3 regions of the Pseudocitrobacter faecalis genome follow, and region 2 is predicted to be linked to each of the others. Evidence: predicted binding sites of a transcription regulator. Region 2 holds the regulator's gene; each other region holds the start of a gene.
The links. Region 2 encodes LexA, which represses DNA repair genes until DNA is damaged. Its sites were predicted from a motif close to TNCTGTATGTACATACAGNA; they were not measured.

Region 1: a site for LexA is predicted at 1,884-1,903, ahead of rmuC (DNA recombination protein RmuC). Genes of this name have one in related genera too.
Region 3: a site for LexA is predicted at 2,647-2,666, ahead of umuD (translesion error-prone DNA polymerase V autoproteolytic subunit). Genes of this name have one in related genera too.

What each region holds. Positions count from the first base shown of each region.
Region 1 is NZ_CBDDNJ010000002.1:4,251,830-4,256,392, reverse strand. It holds gene ACOXYR_RS20605 (dienelactone hydrolase family protein) at 1-794, opposite strand, end outside; gene udp (uridine phosphorylase) at 1,046-1,807, shown strand; gene rmuC (DNA recombination protein RmuC) at 1,945-3,354, shown strand; gene ubiE (bifunctional demethylmenaquinone methyltransferase/2-methoxy-6-polyprenyl-1,4-benzoquinol methylase UbiE) at 3,450-4,205, shown strand; gene ubiJ (ubiquinone biosynthesis protein UbiJ) at 4,218-4,563, shown strand, end outside.
Region 2 is NZ_CBDDNJ010000002.1:4,149,460-4,154,022, forward strand. It holds gene ACOXYR_RS20120 (CsbD family protein) at 1-144, opposite strand, end outside; gene dinF (MATE family efflux transporter DinF) at 282-1,610, opposite strand; gene lexA (transcriptional repressor LexA) at 1,679-2,287, opposite strand; gene ACOXYR_RS20135 (diacylglycerol kinase) at 2,397-2,765, opposite strand; gene plsB (glycerol-3-phosphate 1-O-acyltransferase PlsB) at 2,896-4,563, shown strand, end outside.
Region 3 is NZ_CBDDNJ010000001.1:58,906-63,468, forward strand. It holds gene ACOXYR_RS00320 (hypothetical protein) at 1-90, opposite strand, end outside; gene ACOXYR_RS00325 (DUF1380 family protein) at 145-564, opposite strand; gene ACOXYR_RS00330 (hypothetical protein) at 575-796, opposite strand; gene ACOXYR_RS00335 (DNA methylase) at 796-1,473, opposite strand; gene ACOXYR_RS00340 (SOS response-associated peptidase family protein) at 1,833-2,504, shown strand; gene umuD (translesion error-prone DNA polymerase V autoproteolytic subunit) at 2,684-3,106, shown strand; gene ACOXYR_RS00350 (Y-family DNA polymerase) at 3,106-4,380, shown strand; gene ACOXYR_RS00355 (ParB family protein) at 4,462-4,563, opposite strand, start outside.

The sequences.
Region 1 (4,563 bases), 100 kb from region 2:
TATTGCGCAAACCACGCCAGCATGCGCTGCCAGCCATCTTTCGCCGATTCTTCATGATAGCTCGGTCGATAATCCGCATTGAACGCGTGCCCGGCATCCGGATAGACAATAATTTCCGCTTTGGCATTCGCAGCGCGCAATGCCTGGCGCATGGTTTCCACCGTTTCAACCGGGATCCCGGTATCCTGACCGCCATAAAGACCGAGTACCGGTGCATTCAGGTCAACGGCGACATCGACCGGTTGTTTCGGGGAATTCAGTGACTTATCACCGACCAGACGACCATACCAGGCGACGGCAGCTTTCAACTGCGGATTGTGCGCCGCGTACAACCACGCGATGCGTCCGCCCCAGCAGAAGCCGGTGATTAACAGGCGGCTGGCGTCGCCGCCGTTGCGTGCCGCCCAGTTGGCGACGTGGTCGAGGTCTGCCAGTACCTGCGCATCAGGCACTTTACTGACCAGATTGTTAAACAGCGTCGGAATATCGGCGTAATCGTTAGGATCGCCCTGACGGAAATAGAGCTCCGGCGCAACGGCAAGATAACCTTCCTTTGCCAGACGACGGCAGATATCACGGATGTGTTCATGGACGCCAAAAATCTCCTGCACTACGATTACCACCGGAAGCGGGCCATCGCTCTGTTTTGGCCGCGCGTGGTAAGCGGGTAGCAGATCGCCCTGAGAGGGGATCGATGTTTCGCCAGCGGTAATTTCTTCCTCTGACGTGCGAACAGCGGTCGTCGCGTGAGGTGATGCTGCAGGTGCAAAACCAGGTTGGTTGTTGGTGGTCATGGCATTCTCCGTACCTTTAAATGAGCCTTTAGCGCTTCTTTAATATAGACAAATCACAGTGCCTGAATACGGGCGATTTTTGTGCAACAACGAAAGATATAACTTGTTAATGTGATGTGAATCACTTTTTGCATGGAATCTGCTGCAATAATTTTGATTGCTGGTGATGTCGGTCACGAAATATTGTCTTCGTCTTCTGTAAAGTGGCTTTTTGCTTCTTCTGACAAACCCGATCCACAGAGGAGTTTTCTATGTCTAAGTCTGATGTTTTTCATCTCGGCCTCACCAAAAACGATTTACAAGGGGCTACGCTCGCGATCGTCCCTGGCGACCCGGAGCGTGTGGAAAAGATCGCCGCGCTGATGGAAAAGCCGGTCAAACTGGCATCTCACCGCGAATTTACCTCCTGGCGTGCTGAACTTGATGGCAAGCCGGTCATTGTCTGCTCCACCGGTATCGGCGGCCCGTCCACCTCTATCGCTGTGGAAGAACTGGCTCAACTGGGCATTCGTACTTTCCTGCGCGTGGGCACAACAGGTGCTATCCAGCCAAATATCAATGTTGGTGATGTGCTGGTCACCACCGCATCCGTTCGTCTGGACGGCGCGAGCCTGCACTTTGCGCCGATGGAATATCCGGCTGTGGCTGATTTTGATTGCACCACCGCGCTGGTGGCGGCAGCGAAAGAGATTGGCGCAACCACGCATGTGGGCGTAACCGCATCCTCCGATACCTTCTACCCGGGACAGGAACGTTACGATACCTTCTCCGGCCGCGTGGTAAGCCGCTTCAAAGGCTCCATGGAAGAGTGGCAGTCAATGGGCGTGATGAACTACGAAATGGAATCAGCAACCCTGTTAACCATGTGTTCCAGCCAGGGGCTGCGCGCAGGGATGGTTGCGGGCGTGATTGTGAACCGTACTCAGCAGGAGATCCCGAACGCTGAGACGATGAAACAAACCGAAAGCCACGCGGTGAAAATCGTGGTGGAAGCGGCACGCCGCCTGCTGTAAACCTTCTTCTCTTCTTAAAGGCCGACACGTTCGGCCTTTTTCATTTTGCGTACCTCCTCGCAGGAAAAACCTTTCCAACTGGACATCTATACAGCACAATTCTATTTTTGCCGTAAGACGTTCATGCAGGGGGCATTGTGGATATCGCCATTCTTATCTATTTTCTGGTTGCACTGGCGGGCGTTGCGCTGGGCTGGCTGGCCGCGAGCTATCGCGTGGCGCAGCAGCGGGCGGAGCAACTGGCCGAAGAGCGCGATATTTACGGCGAACTGAGCGCCGCGAAACAGCAGTTGGCGCAGAACGCGCACTGGCGCGAGGAGTGCGAGCTGCTGAATAATGAACTGCGTAGCCTGCGTGAAATCAACACCTCGCTGGAAGCTGATTTACGGGAAGTGACCACGCGGCTGGAAGCCACGCAGCATCATGCGGAAGACAAAATTCGCCAGATGATCAACAGCGAGCAGCGCCTGAGCGAGCAGTTTGAAAACCTGGCAAACCGTATTTTTGAGCACAGTAATCGCCGGGTGGATGAGCAAAACCGTCAAAGCCTGAACAGTTTACTCACACCGCTACGCGAGCAGCTTGATGGTTTTCGCCGGCAGGTGCAGGACAGTTTTGGCCAGGAAGCAAAAGAGCGCCACACGCTGGCCCATGAAATTCGTAATCTGCAACAGCTGAATGAACAGATGACGCGTGAAGCCGTCAACCTGACGCGCGCGTTAAAAGGCGACAATAAAACGCAGGGTAACTGGGGCGAAGTGGTGCTGACGCGTGTGCTGGAAGCGTCTGGCTTGCGTGAAGGTTACGAGTACGAAACGCAGGTGAGTATCGAAACCGATACTCGCGCCCGCATGCAGCCGGACGTCATTGTTCGCCTGCCCCAGGGGAAAGATGTGGTCGTCGATGCCAAAATGACGCTGGTGGCTTATGAGCGCTATTTCAATGCCGAAGATGATTACACGCGTGAACTGGCGCTACAGGAGCATATCGCGGCGGTGCGAAACCATATTCGCCTGCTGGGGCGCAAAGATTATCAGCAGCTTCCGGGGCTGCGCTCGCTGGATTATGTCCTGATGTTTATCCCCGTTGAACCCGCCTTTTTGCTGGCATTAGACAGACAGCCCGAACTGATCAATGAAGCATTAAAAAATAACATTATGCTGGTAAGTCCTACTACTTTATTGGTAGCGCTGCGCACTATTGCCAATCTCTGGCGCTACGAGCACCAGAGTCGCAACGCGCAGCAAATCGCCGAACGGGCCAGCCGTCTGTATGACAAGATGCGCCTGTTCATTGATGATATGACTGCTATCGGGCAGAGCCTGGATAAAGCGCAGGACAACTATCGTCAGGCGATGAAGAAACTCTCCTCCGGGCGCGGAAACTTGCTGGCACAAACGGAAGCTTTCCGTCACCTCGGTGTTGAGGTGAAACGCGAGATTAATCCGGATTTAGTCGAGCAGGCTACGGCGCAGGATGATGAGTTTCGTTTGCGGCAAGGGGGTGATTCTAGCGATGACGATCCTCTGGCCGTGGAAAACGGTTAACCCTGTTTGAGGGAGTGTGACGGGGTTGAATCGTAGGGCAATTGCGCCCAATCTGTTACACTCCATGAACATTTTCTTTATAAGCAGGCTTAGAGATGGCTGAGGAATCACAAGACACGACGCACTTTGGCTTTAAGACAATCGCCAAATCCCAGAAGGAAGACATGGTCGCCCACGTTTTCCACTCTGTCGCCGCAAAATACGATGTGATGAACGACTTGATGTCGTTTGGTATTCACCGTTTATGGAAGCGTTTTACCATTGACTGTAGCGGCGTTCGTCGTGGGCAAACCGTCCTCGATTTGGCAGGCGGTACGGGCGATTTAACGGCGAAATTCTCTCGCATGGTGGGTGAAACCGGTCGCGTCGTGCTGGCTGATATCAACGACTCTATGCTGAAAATGGGGCGCGAAAAGCTGCGCAACCATGGCGTAATCGGCAATGTGGAATATGTTCAGGCGAATGCCGAGGCGCTGCCGTTCCCGGATAACACCTTCGACTGCATCACTATCTCTTTTGGCCTGCGTAATGTCACCGACAAAGAGAAAGCGCTGCGCTCAATGTATCGCGTCCTGAAACCGGGTGGCCGACTGCTGGTGCTCGAGTTCTCTAAGCCGATTATCGAACCGCTGAGCAAAGCCTACGATGCATACTCTTTCCACATTCTGCCGCGCATTGGTGAAATGGTGGCGAATGATGCAGATAGCTACCGCTATCTGGCGGAATCCATCCGTATGCACCCCGATCAGGAAACCCTGAAAGCGATGATGCAGGAAGCCGGAATGGACAACGTTGAGTACTTCAACCTGACCGCAGGCATCGTGGCGCTGCATCGTGGTTATAAGTTCTGACAGGAGGGCCAGATGCCTTTAAAACCCTTAGTGACGGCCGGCGTCGAAACGGCACTGAACACTTTTCTGTGGCGTGAGCGGGCGCTGAAACCTGCCCGGCAGCGCCTGGTGGGGAAAGTGTTGCGCGTTGAACTTAAAGAGTTCTCTTCGCCACTGGTGCTGGTGTTTAGCGAGCGGCAGGTCGATGTGCTGGGGGCGTGGGAAGGCGAGGCCGACTGTACTGTCGCGACGCGTATCGGCGTCCTGCCGCAACTGCGTAATCGTCAGCAACTCACGGCGCTTATCCGCAACGGTGACCTGGAAGTGCAGGGCGATATCCAGGTCGTGCAAAACCTTGTCGCACTCGCTGACCTGGCCG
Region 2 (4,563 bases):
TCCATAACGTTCCTGGATTTTACCGACCAGCTGATCGCGTCGGCCTTCGATAACGGTCATGTCATCGTCGGTCAGTTTGCCCCATTTCTCTTTCGCTTTACCTTTGAACTGTTTCCAGTTACCGCTGAGTTCGTCTTTGTTCATCATCAGCTCCTTATCATTCGATCATGGATGAGATATCACTTCGTCCTTCGGCGTTCATTTCTGCTGAACGTGATAATAAGTGTAGAAGAGGATATCGCTGACGATTCACTATTCAGAATCTTTAACCATCCTCGCCGTTATGTCTGCGAAGAGAACCAGGTGCCTTTTTGCCAGTGGCGACGCCAGATAACCGCCAGCGACAGGCCACGCAGTGCAAGGAACACCGCCAGCGCCAGCCATAAACCGTGATTGCCTAATACCGGCACCGTCAGCAGCGTTAGGGCGAACCCGGCGGCGGCAACGGCCATACTGTTACGCATTTCCGCGCCGCGTGTTGCGCCGATAAACATGCCGTCCAGCAGGTAGCACCAGACACCAATTACCGGCAATATGGCCTGCCAGAGCACATAGCGATCGGCGAGCTGCTGCAACGACGGCAGCGACGTCAGCATCGCCACGATATGACTGCCCGCCAGCGCGTACACCAGCGCAAAAACCAGTGCAACAATCCCCGCCTGGCGGCAGGCCGCGTGCCAGACCTGTTGCAACTGACTGTCATCACGCGCGCCGTAAGCCTGCCCGGAGTGCGCTTCCACCGCATAGGCAAAGCCATCCAGCGCGTAGGCGGTGAAGGTGAGCATGGTCATTAGCACCGCATTGACCGCCACCACATCGCTGCCCAGCCGCGCACCGAATACGGTCAATGCGCCAAAACAGAGCTGAAGTAATAGCGAGCGCAGCATAATGTCGCGATTGAGCGCCAGCAGGCTGCGCATATTTCCGCGCCAGGCCGTCTTCAGCATGTCAGAGGTAATCCCGCGCAGCACCAGCACCTTACGCGCCATCAGCAGGCCAATGATCATCGTGGCATATTCGGCAATCACCGTCGCCAGCGCCGCCCCCTGCACGTTCATATGCAGGCCCATCACCAGCCACAGGTCGAGGACAATGTTCAGGACGTTGCCGACGATCAGCAAAATCACCGGCGCACGCGCGTACTGAACGCCGAGCAGCCACCCCAGCAGCACCAGGTTCGCCAGCGAGGCGGGCGCGCTTAACCAGCGAATTTCAAGGAAGCGCCGCGCCTGCTCGAGCACTGCATCGCTCCCGCCAACAATGGTGAGCGCCAGATTGATAAGCGGCCCTTTAAACACCACGATGAGCAGACCAGCGCCTAACGCCAGCAACAGCGGTTGCACCAGCGCACGGGCAAGCCGGAGGGGATCTTTCGCGCCGAAGGCCTGCGCGGTTAAGCCCGTGGTGCTCATGCGTAAAAAGAGCAGCAGCATAAACAGGAAGCTGGTCGCCGTTGCGCCAATCGCCACGCCGCCGAGATAGACCGCGCTATCCAGATGACCAATCACCGCCGTATCCACAAGACCCAGCAGGGGAACCGTGATATTGGAGAAAATCATGGGAAGGGCGAGACGCCATAATGCCTTGTCGGCAGCCGTGAAGAGCGACATGCTTACGAACCTGAACAGAAAAGAGAACGAACAACGGCGCATGGTGCGCCGTTGTTATCGGGAGAGGATTACAGCCATTCGCCGTTGCGGATCACGCCAACGGCCAGCCCTTCAATGGAGAAGTTCTGACGGCGAAGATCGACGACAATCGGGGAAAACTCGCTGTTTTCCGGCAGCAGTTCGACGACGTTGCCCTGTTTTTTCAGGCGTTTTACGGTCACTTCTTCGTCGATACGCGCAACAACCACCTGACCGTTACGCACGTCCTGGGTTTTATGCACCGCGAGCAGATCGCCGTCCATAATACCGATGTCTTTCATCGACATGCCGCTAACACGCAGCAGGAAGTCAGCATTGGGTTTAAACAGCGAAGGATCGACCTGATAGTGACCTTCAATGTGCTGCTGCGCCAGCAACGGCTCACCGGCGGCAACGCGGCCAATCAGCGGCAGGCCGGTTTCTTCTTCCACCAGCAGGCGAATACCGCGCGATGCGCCCGAAACAATTTCTATGACGCCTTTACGCGCCAGTGCTTTCAGATGCTCTTCCGCCGCATTCGGGGAACGGAACCCCAGGCGCTGAGCAATTTCCGCACGTGTCGGCGGCATGCCCGTTTGGCCGATATGATCTCGGATGAGATCAAACACCTCTTGCTGCCTGGTCGTTAACGCTTTCATTCCGCCCCCTGGGTGTATATACAGTTATGCTGTGAGTATATACAGTTAACGGCTATTTTGGAACCGCAAAACGCACAAAATACAGGAGTTTTCGCAGATTATGCGAGGCTCAGTGGAAATGCGACCACAGCAGTACGGCCCAGGTCATCACCGCGACGAAAATCGCCAGCAATACCGCCGCAGAGCCCATGTCTTTTGCCCGCCCGGAGAGTTCGTGATACTCCGAACCAATGCGGTCGACCACCGCTTCCAGCGCACTATTGAGAATTTCCACTATCATCACCAGAAGGACGGAGCTTATCAGCAAGACGCGGGTAATGGCGTCAACGTCCAGCCAACACGCGATGATAATGGCCACAACCGAGGCGACCCCTTCCTGGCGGAACGCAGCTTCGTTTATCCACGCTGCGCGAAAACCTTTCCAGGAATAACCAGCCGCTTTGATAATTCGGGTGAGTCCAGTGGTATTATTGGCCATTAAATAGAACCTTTTAGCGTTATACGCATCAATGACAGTAGCTGTTATCGGCGGTAGAACAGAAATCCTGCTGACTTTCTGATATTCTTGCCGCGCATTTGCATGATTAACCAGAGGCTTTACATCGTTTATGTCCGGTTGGCCACGAATTTACTACAAATTACTGAATTTACCATTAAGCATACTGGTAAAAAGCAAGTCTATTCCGGCAGAGCCTGCCCAGGAATTGGGGCTCGATACCTCGCGCCCGATCATGTACGTCCTGCCTTATAACTCGAAGGCCGACTTACTGACCTTGCGCGCCCAGTGCCTGGCGCACGATCTCCCCGACCCGCTTGAGCCGCTGGAGATCGACGGCACCCTATTGCCCCGCTATGTGTTCATCCATGGCGGCCCGCGCGTGTTCACCTATTACACGCCGAAAGAAGAGTCTATCAAGCTGTTCCACGACTATCTCGATCTGCATCGCAGCAATCCGAATCTGGACGTGCAGATGGTGCCGGTATCGGTGATGTTTGGTCGTCGTCCGGGGCGTGAAAAAGGCGAGGTGAACCCGCCGCTGCGCATGCTAAACGGCATCCAGAAATTCTTCGCCGTCTCCTGGCTGGGCCGTGACAGCTTTGTGCGCTTCTCGCCGTCCGTCTCGTTGCGCCGTATGGCCGATGAACACGGTACCGATAAAATTATCGCGCAAAAACTGGCGCGCGTGGCGCGTATGCACTTCGCTCGCCAGCGTCTGGCGGCGGTAGGCCCGCGACTGCCGGCACGTCAGGATCTCTTCAATAAGCTGCTCGCTTCGCGCGCGATTGCCAAAGCGGTTGAAGACGAAGCACGCAGCAAAAAAATCTCCCATGAGAAAGCGCAGCAGAACGCCATCGCGCTGATGGAAGAGATTGCCGCCAACTTCTCCTACGAGATGATTCGCCTGACTGACCGCATTCTGGGCTTCACCTGGAACCGGCTTTATCAGGGGATTAACGTGCACAACGCCGAGCGCGTTCGCCAGCTGGCGCACGACGGCCACGAGATTGTGTATGTGCCGTGTCACCGTAGCCATATGGACTACCTGCTGCTCTCCTATGTGTTGTATCACCAGGGGCTGGTGCCGCCGCATATTGCCGCCGGTATCAACCTGAATTTCTGGCCAGCCGGCCCGATTTTCCGTCGTCTGGGCGCATTCTTTATTCGCCGTACCTTTAAGGGCAACAAACTCTACTCCACCGTGTTCCGCGAGTATCTCGGCGAGCTGTTCAGCCGGGGTTATTCTGTTGAATACTTTGTGGAAGGCGGGCGTTCCCGTACCGGTCGTTTGCTCGATCCGAAAACCGGTACACTGTCGATGACCATTCAGGCGATGCTGCGCGGCGGCACACGTCCTATCACGCTGGTGCCGATTTACATCGGTTACGAGCACGTGATGGAAGTCGGTACGTATGCAAAAGAACTGCGTGGCGCGACCAAAGAGAAAGAGAGTCTTCCGCAGATGCTCAAGGGCTTGAGCAAACTGCGTAACCTGGGCCAGGGCTACGTTAACTTCGGCGAGCCGATTCCGCTGATGAACTACCTGAACCATCACGTACCGGAGTGGCGCGAGTCTATCGATCCTATCGAAGCCATTCGTCCGGCATGGCTGACGCCGACGGTTAACGGTATCGCCGCCGAACTGATGGTGCGCATCAACAACGCAGGCGCGGCGAACGCCATGAACCTGTGCTGTACTGCGCTGCTGGCGTCTCGTCAGCGTTCACTGACCCGCGAACAGTTAACTCAACAGTTGGATTGCTACCTGTCGCTGCTG
Region 3 (4,563 bases), on a different contig from region 2:
AACATCGATATGGTCAGGCCATCCATAATCAGCAATCAAATCGCGCGCACGACGCATCACAAGGGCGGTTAACGTGGTGATTTCCTGCATAATGAGTTCCTTCTGAAGGGATTCAGAACACGCCGCCCGGGCGGCGTGTTGATATCAGTTTTTTAATAACGCGCGAACTTTCGCCGCATCAGCCAGGCGACGGGTAACACTTTCCGGTACGGGATGATTCTCATCCCGCGCGGACCATTCCCTTTGCCACAACACCTGTTCAGCGGTTATCAGCAGGGTTTCAAGCAGGTCAGCCGGCACCGTCACCGCCGGAACGTCCTCTTTCACCTGTTCAATCAGATCCATCACCGCACCGGCAGACACGCCCGACTCAAGCCGTTGTTCCTCCGGAATGGCGTCCATACGCGCCAGTACCGCCCTTGTGTCCTGCTCCGAAACGGCATATTCCATTCCGTCGGCCAGCGCTTCGATATCCGCCGGGGACCAGACAATGAGATTCAAAGGGGTTTCTGCGGGATACTGCTCACGCAACAACCGGCAGAGGATTTCACAGGTTCCGTACATGTTTTTCTCCTTAGTCCTTAAAGCAGGCATCCAGCTCAAGAATTTCGTTGTATGCCGCCATAAACAGGGCATTGATGCGAAAAAGGGTCTGACGGGTCAGGCGTTCGGCCAGCACATCAGAGTCAAAGCGATAGCGGTGCTCCATCCCGTTCAGCGTCGCCCGCAGGTCACACATGCTGTTGGCGACTTCCGCCACTTCTGCGCGGAGTTTTTCGTGTCCGGCATAGTTCATTACGCAGCCTCCGGGAACTCGTCGTTAGCGGCCGGGGACTGCATGGCGCGCCGGACGGCGGCCAGACGCTGCTGTCCGGCCCGGTGATACTGCTCCAGCAGTTCAATACCGATGTAGCGACGGCCAGCCTGGAACGCGGCCACGCAGGTCGAGCCACTGCCCGCAAAGGGGTCGAGCACAATCGCGCCGGGATGCGTGAAGGACTCAATCAGCGGTTGCAGGCTGGTTACGGGTTTTTCGGTCGGGTGGTGCCGGTTGCCGCTGTATTTCCAGGACAGCACGTCCGGCAGCGGGTTTTGTGGCAGACGTGGACGGCCTTTTGCCAGCAGGTAGGCGCACTCATGACGGTAGCCCACGTATGCGGCCTTCGATGTGTAGGTTTTGGTAAACACCAGGTGGCCGACAACGCTGAATCCCGCATTTTTCCAGGCGGCCATAAAGCGATCGACGCGGTTCCAGCCGTAGAAGCTCACCATCAGCGCGTCTTTTTTCAGCACGCGATACATCTCATGGCAGGCGGGTTGCAGCCATTCATCGGTTTTATCGCCGGCGATGGTACGCCCCTGACGGTCACGAAAACCGACGAGATATGGCGGGTCGGTCAGAATGAAATCGACAGCATTATCCGGAAAGCCGGACATGATATGGACACAATCACCCTGGATAAATCGGGACATGGTAGTTCTCCTTTCTCAAATGCGGCGCCAGTTACGCCGTGCCGATACGACAGCCGGGCGAAAAGCGGAGAATGCAGGGGCGGTGCCGCAAGCCGCAGCGCAGTGAAAAAGCCCACGCTGGCTGGACGGTTTGACGGCGAAAATTGAGACGGAAAACGACGGGAAGACAGCGGGTAATGCCTTTGAAATTAACTGCGACCGGGTGAGGACACCGGCAGAGCGAACCCTTGCATTCGAAGCGGCCCGGCTACAGTAGCGGCACGGCGGCCACACGATGGCAGGAACCTGAAATACAGCCTATGTTCTGAACTGAAGAAAACACAGATTTCGCATGCGAAATCTTCACCGGAGAAACGATAATGTGCGGTCGGTTTACGCAGTACAACTCCCGCGAGGAGTACCTGTCCTTTCTCGGAGAAGAAGCAGAACGGGACATTCCGTATGATCCAGAGCCCGTCGGCCGCTACAACGTTGCGCCCGGAACCCGGGTATTGCTGCTGAGCGAACGCCGCTCGCAGCTGCAGCTTGATCCAGTTCACTGGGGTTATGCCCCGGAGTGGTGGAACAAGCCCGCTCTTATCAATGCCCGAAGTGAAACTGCAGCCAACAGCAGGATGTTCAGGCCACTCTGGGAGCGCGGAAGGGCCATTGTTTTTGCCGACGGCTGGTTCGAGTGGAAACAGCAAAACGGCGTTAAACAGCCATTTTTCATTTACCGTAAGGACGGAAATCCACTCCTGCTCGCAGCCATCGGGAAACCACCCTTTGAGAACGGCAATGACCACGAAGGATTCCTGATCGTCACAGCAGCTGCGGATGAGGGGCTGCTGGATATTCACGATCGGCGACCGCTCGTGTACTCACCGGCTGCCGCACGGGAATGGCTTAGCGAAAACACAACCGGTAAAGAGGCAGAAGACATTGCCCGTGAGGGCAGTCTTTCCGCCGAAGATTTCACATGGCACCCCGTCAGCCGGGCTGTTGGCAATCCGGGGAACCAGGGCCGGGAACTGATAGAGCCACTGGCTTAGCAGACGGTGAGATACCCGGCATCCACTCACAGGGTTATGCACCGTTTCTGTGGATAACCCCGAGCCTGTTTTATCCGCCAGAACAATGACCTGGCAGGAGCCGGTAAAATTCTCCTTGCAGGACGGGAAATATCTTAAATAATACTGTATATAAAAACAGGTATTTTAAGAGGTATGCCATGATCCTTTTTGTCACTCCCGCATCTGAGCCAGCACTGTTAACCATCCCACTTTTCACAGAGCGCTGCCCTGCAGGTTTTCCGTCACCGGCCGCGGACTATACCGAAGACGAACTGGACCTGAACGCCTACTGTATCCGTCGCCCCAGCGCGACCTACTTTGTCCGGGCCATTGGCGATTCGATGAAAGACATGGGCCTGCACTCCGGCGATTTAATGGTTGTCGACAAAGCTGAAAAACCCAGGCAGGGGGATATTGTCATTGCGGAAACAGATGGCGAGTTCACCGTTAAACGCCTGCAGCTTAAACCCCGAATCGCCCTGCTGCCGATGAATCCCGCCTACCCCACACTCTACCCGGAGGAACTGCAGATATTCGGCGTGGTGATGGCATTCATACATAAGACGCGGGGTACTAACTGATGTTTGCGCTCGCTGATGTGAATTCGTTCTATGCGAGCTGTGAAAAGGTATTTCGTCCTGACCTGCGTAACAGGCCCGTTGTGGTACTCAGCAACAACGATGGTTGCGTCATCGCGCGCAGTGCCGAAGCGAAACGGCTGGGTATAAAAATGGGTATCCCCTGGTTCCAGCTGAAGGCGGCACAATTCCCGGAGCCGGTCATCACGTTCTCGAGCAATTACGAGCTTTATGCATCGCTGTCGAACAGGGTTATGTCTCATCTCGAGGAGCTTGCGCCGCGCGTGGAGCAGTACAGCATCGACGAGATGTTTCTGGACATTCGCGGCATAGACCGCTGCATTAATTTTGAGGACTTCGGTCGACAGCTGCGCGAACACGTGCGCTCCGGTACCGGGCTGACAATCGGCGTCGGAATGGGGCCGACCAAAACGCTGGCTAAAAGCGCGCAATGGGCGTCGAAAGAGTGGCCACAGTTCGGTGGGGTGCTTGCGCTGACGTCACATAATCCGAAGCGAACGGAGAAACTGCTCTCATTGCAGCCAGTGGAAGAAATCTGGGGAGTAGGTCGCAGGATCTCAAAGACGCTTAATTCGATGGGCATCACTACGGCACTGCAGCTGGCGCGCGCGAACCCTGTATTTATCAGGAAGAATTTTAACGTAGTGCTGGAGAGAACCGTCCGGGAACTCAACGAAGAAAGCTGTATTTCGCTGGAAGAAGCTCCGCCGCCAAAACAGCAAATTGTCTGCAGCCGGTCCTTTGGAGAGCGTGTCACGACGTATGAAGCGATGCGGCAGGCCGTCTGCCAGTATGCTGAGCGTGCAGCTGAAAAGCTGCGTGGCGAGCGGCAGTTCTGCAGGCATATTGCTGTATTTGTGAAAACGTCACCGTTCGCGGTGAACGAACCGTATTACGGGAATGCGGCCAGTGAGAAGTTGATGACACCCACGCAGGATACCAGGGACATCATAGCCGCAGCGGTGAAAGCACTGGATCGGATCTGGGTGAATGGGCATCGATATGCAAAAGCGGGTTGCATGCTCAATGATTTTACCCCTACAGGGGTTTCGCAGCTGAATCTGTTCGATGATACTCAGCCCCGAAGCAACAGTAATCAACTGATGACAGTCGTGGACAGTATTAACCATTCGGGCAAGGGGAAAATATGGTTCGCCGGTCGGGGGATTGCCCCCGAGTGGCAGATGAAAAGGGAACTACTTTCGCCAGCTTATACGACACGCTGGGCAGATATTCCTGCCGCGAAATTGACTTGAAATCGTGGCGATTTCACCTTGAAATTCTCAATATAAATAACTTAATTTCAATAAGTTAGATGTGAAATCGCCATGGCGAAATTATTGGCTCAAATTTCTATCAAGTACCTCGTTGATAGCTTTGTCCAGTTCATCCTGAACCACTTTTGACATACGGCTAAACTCATAAGTCAGCGTACGCCC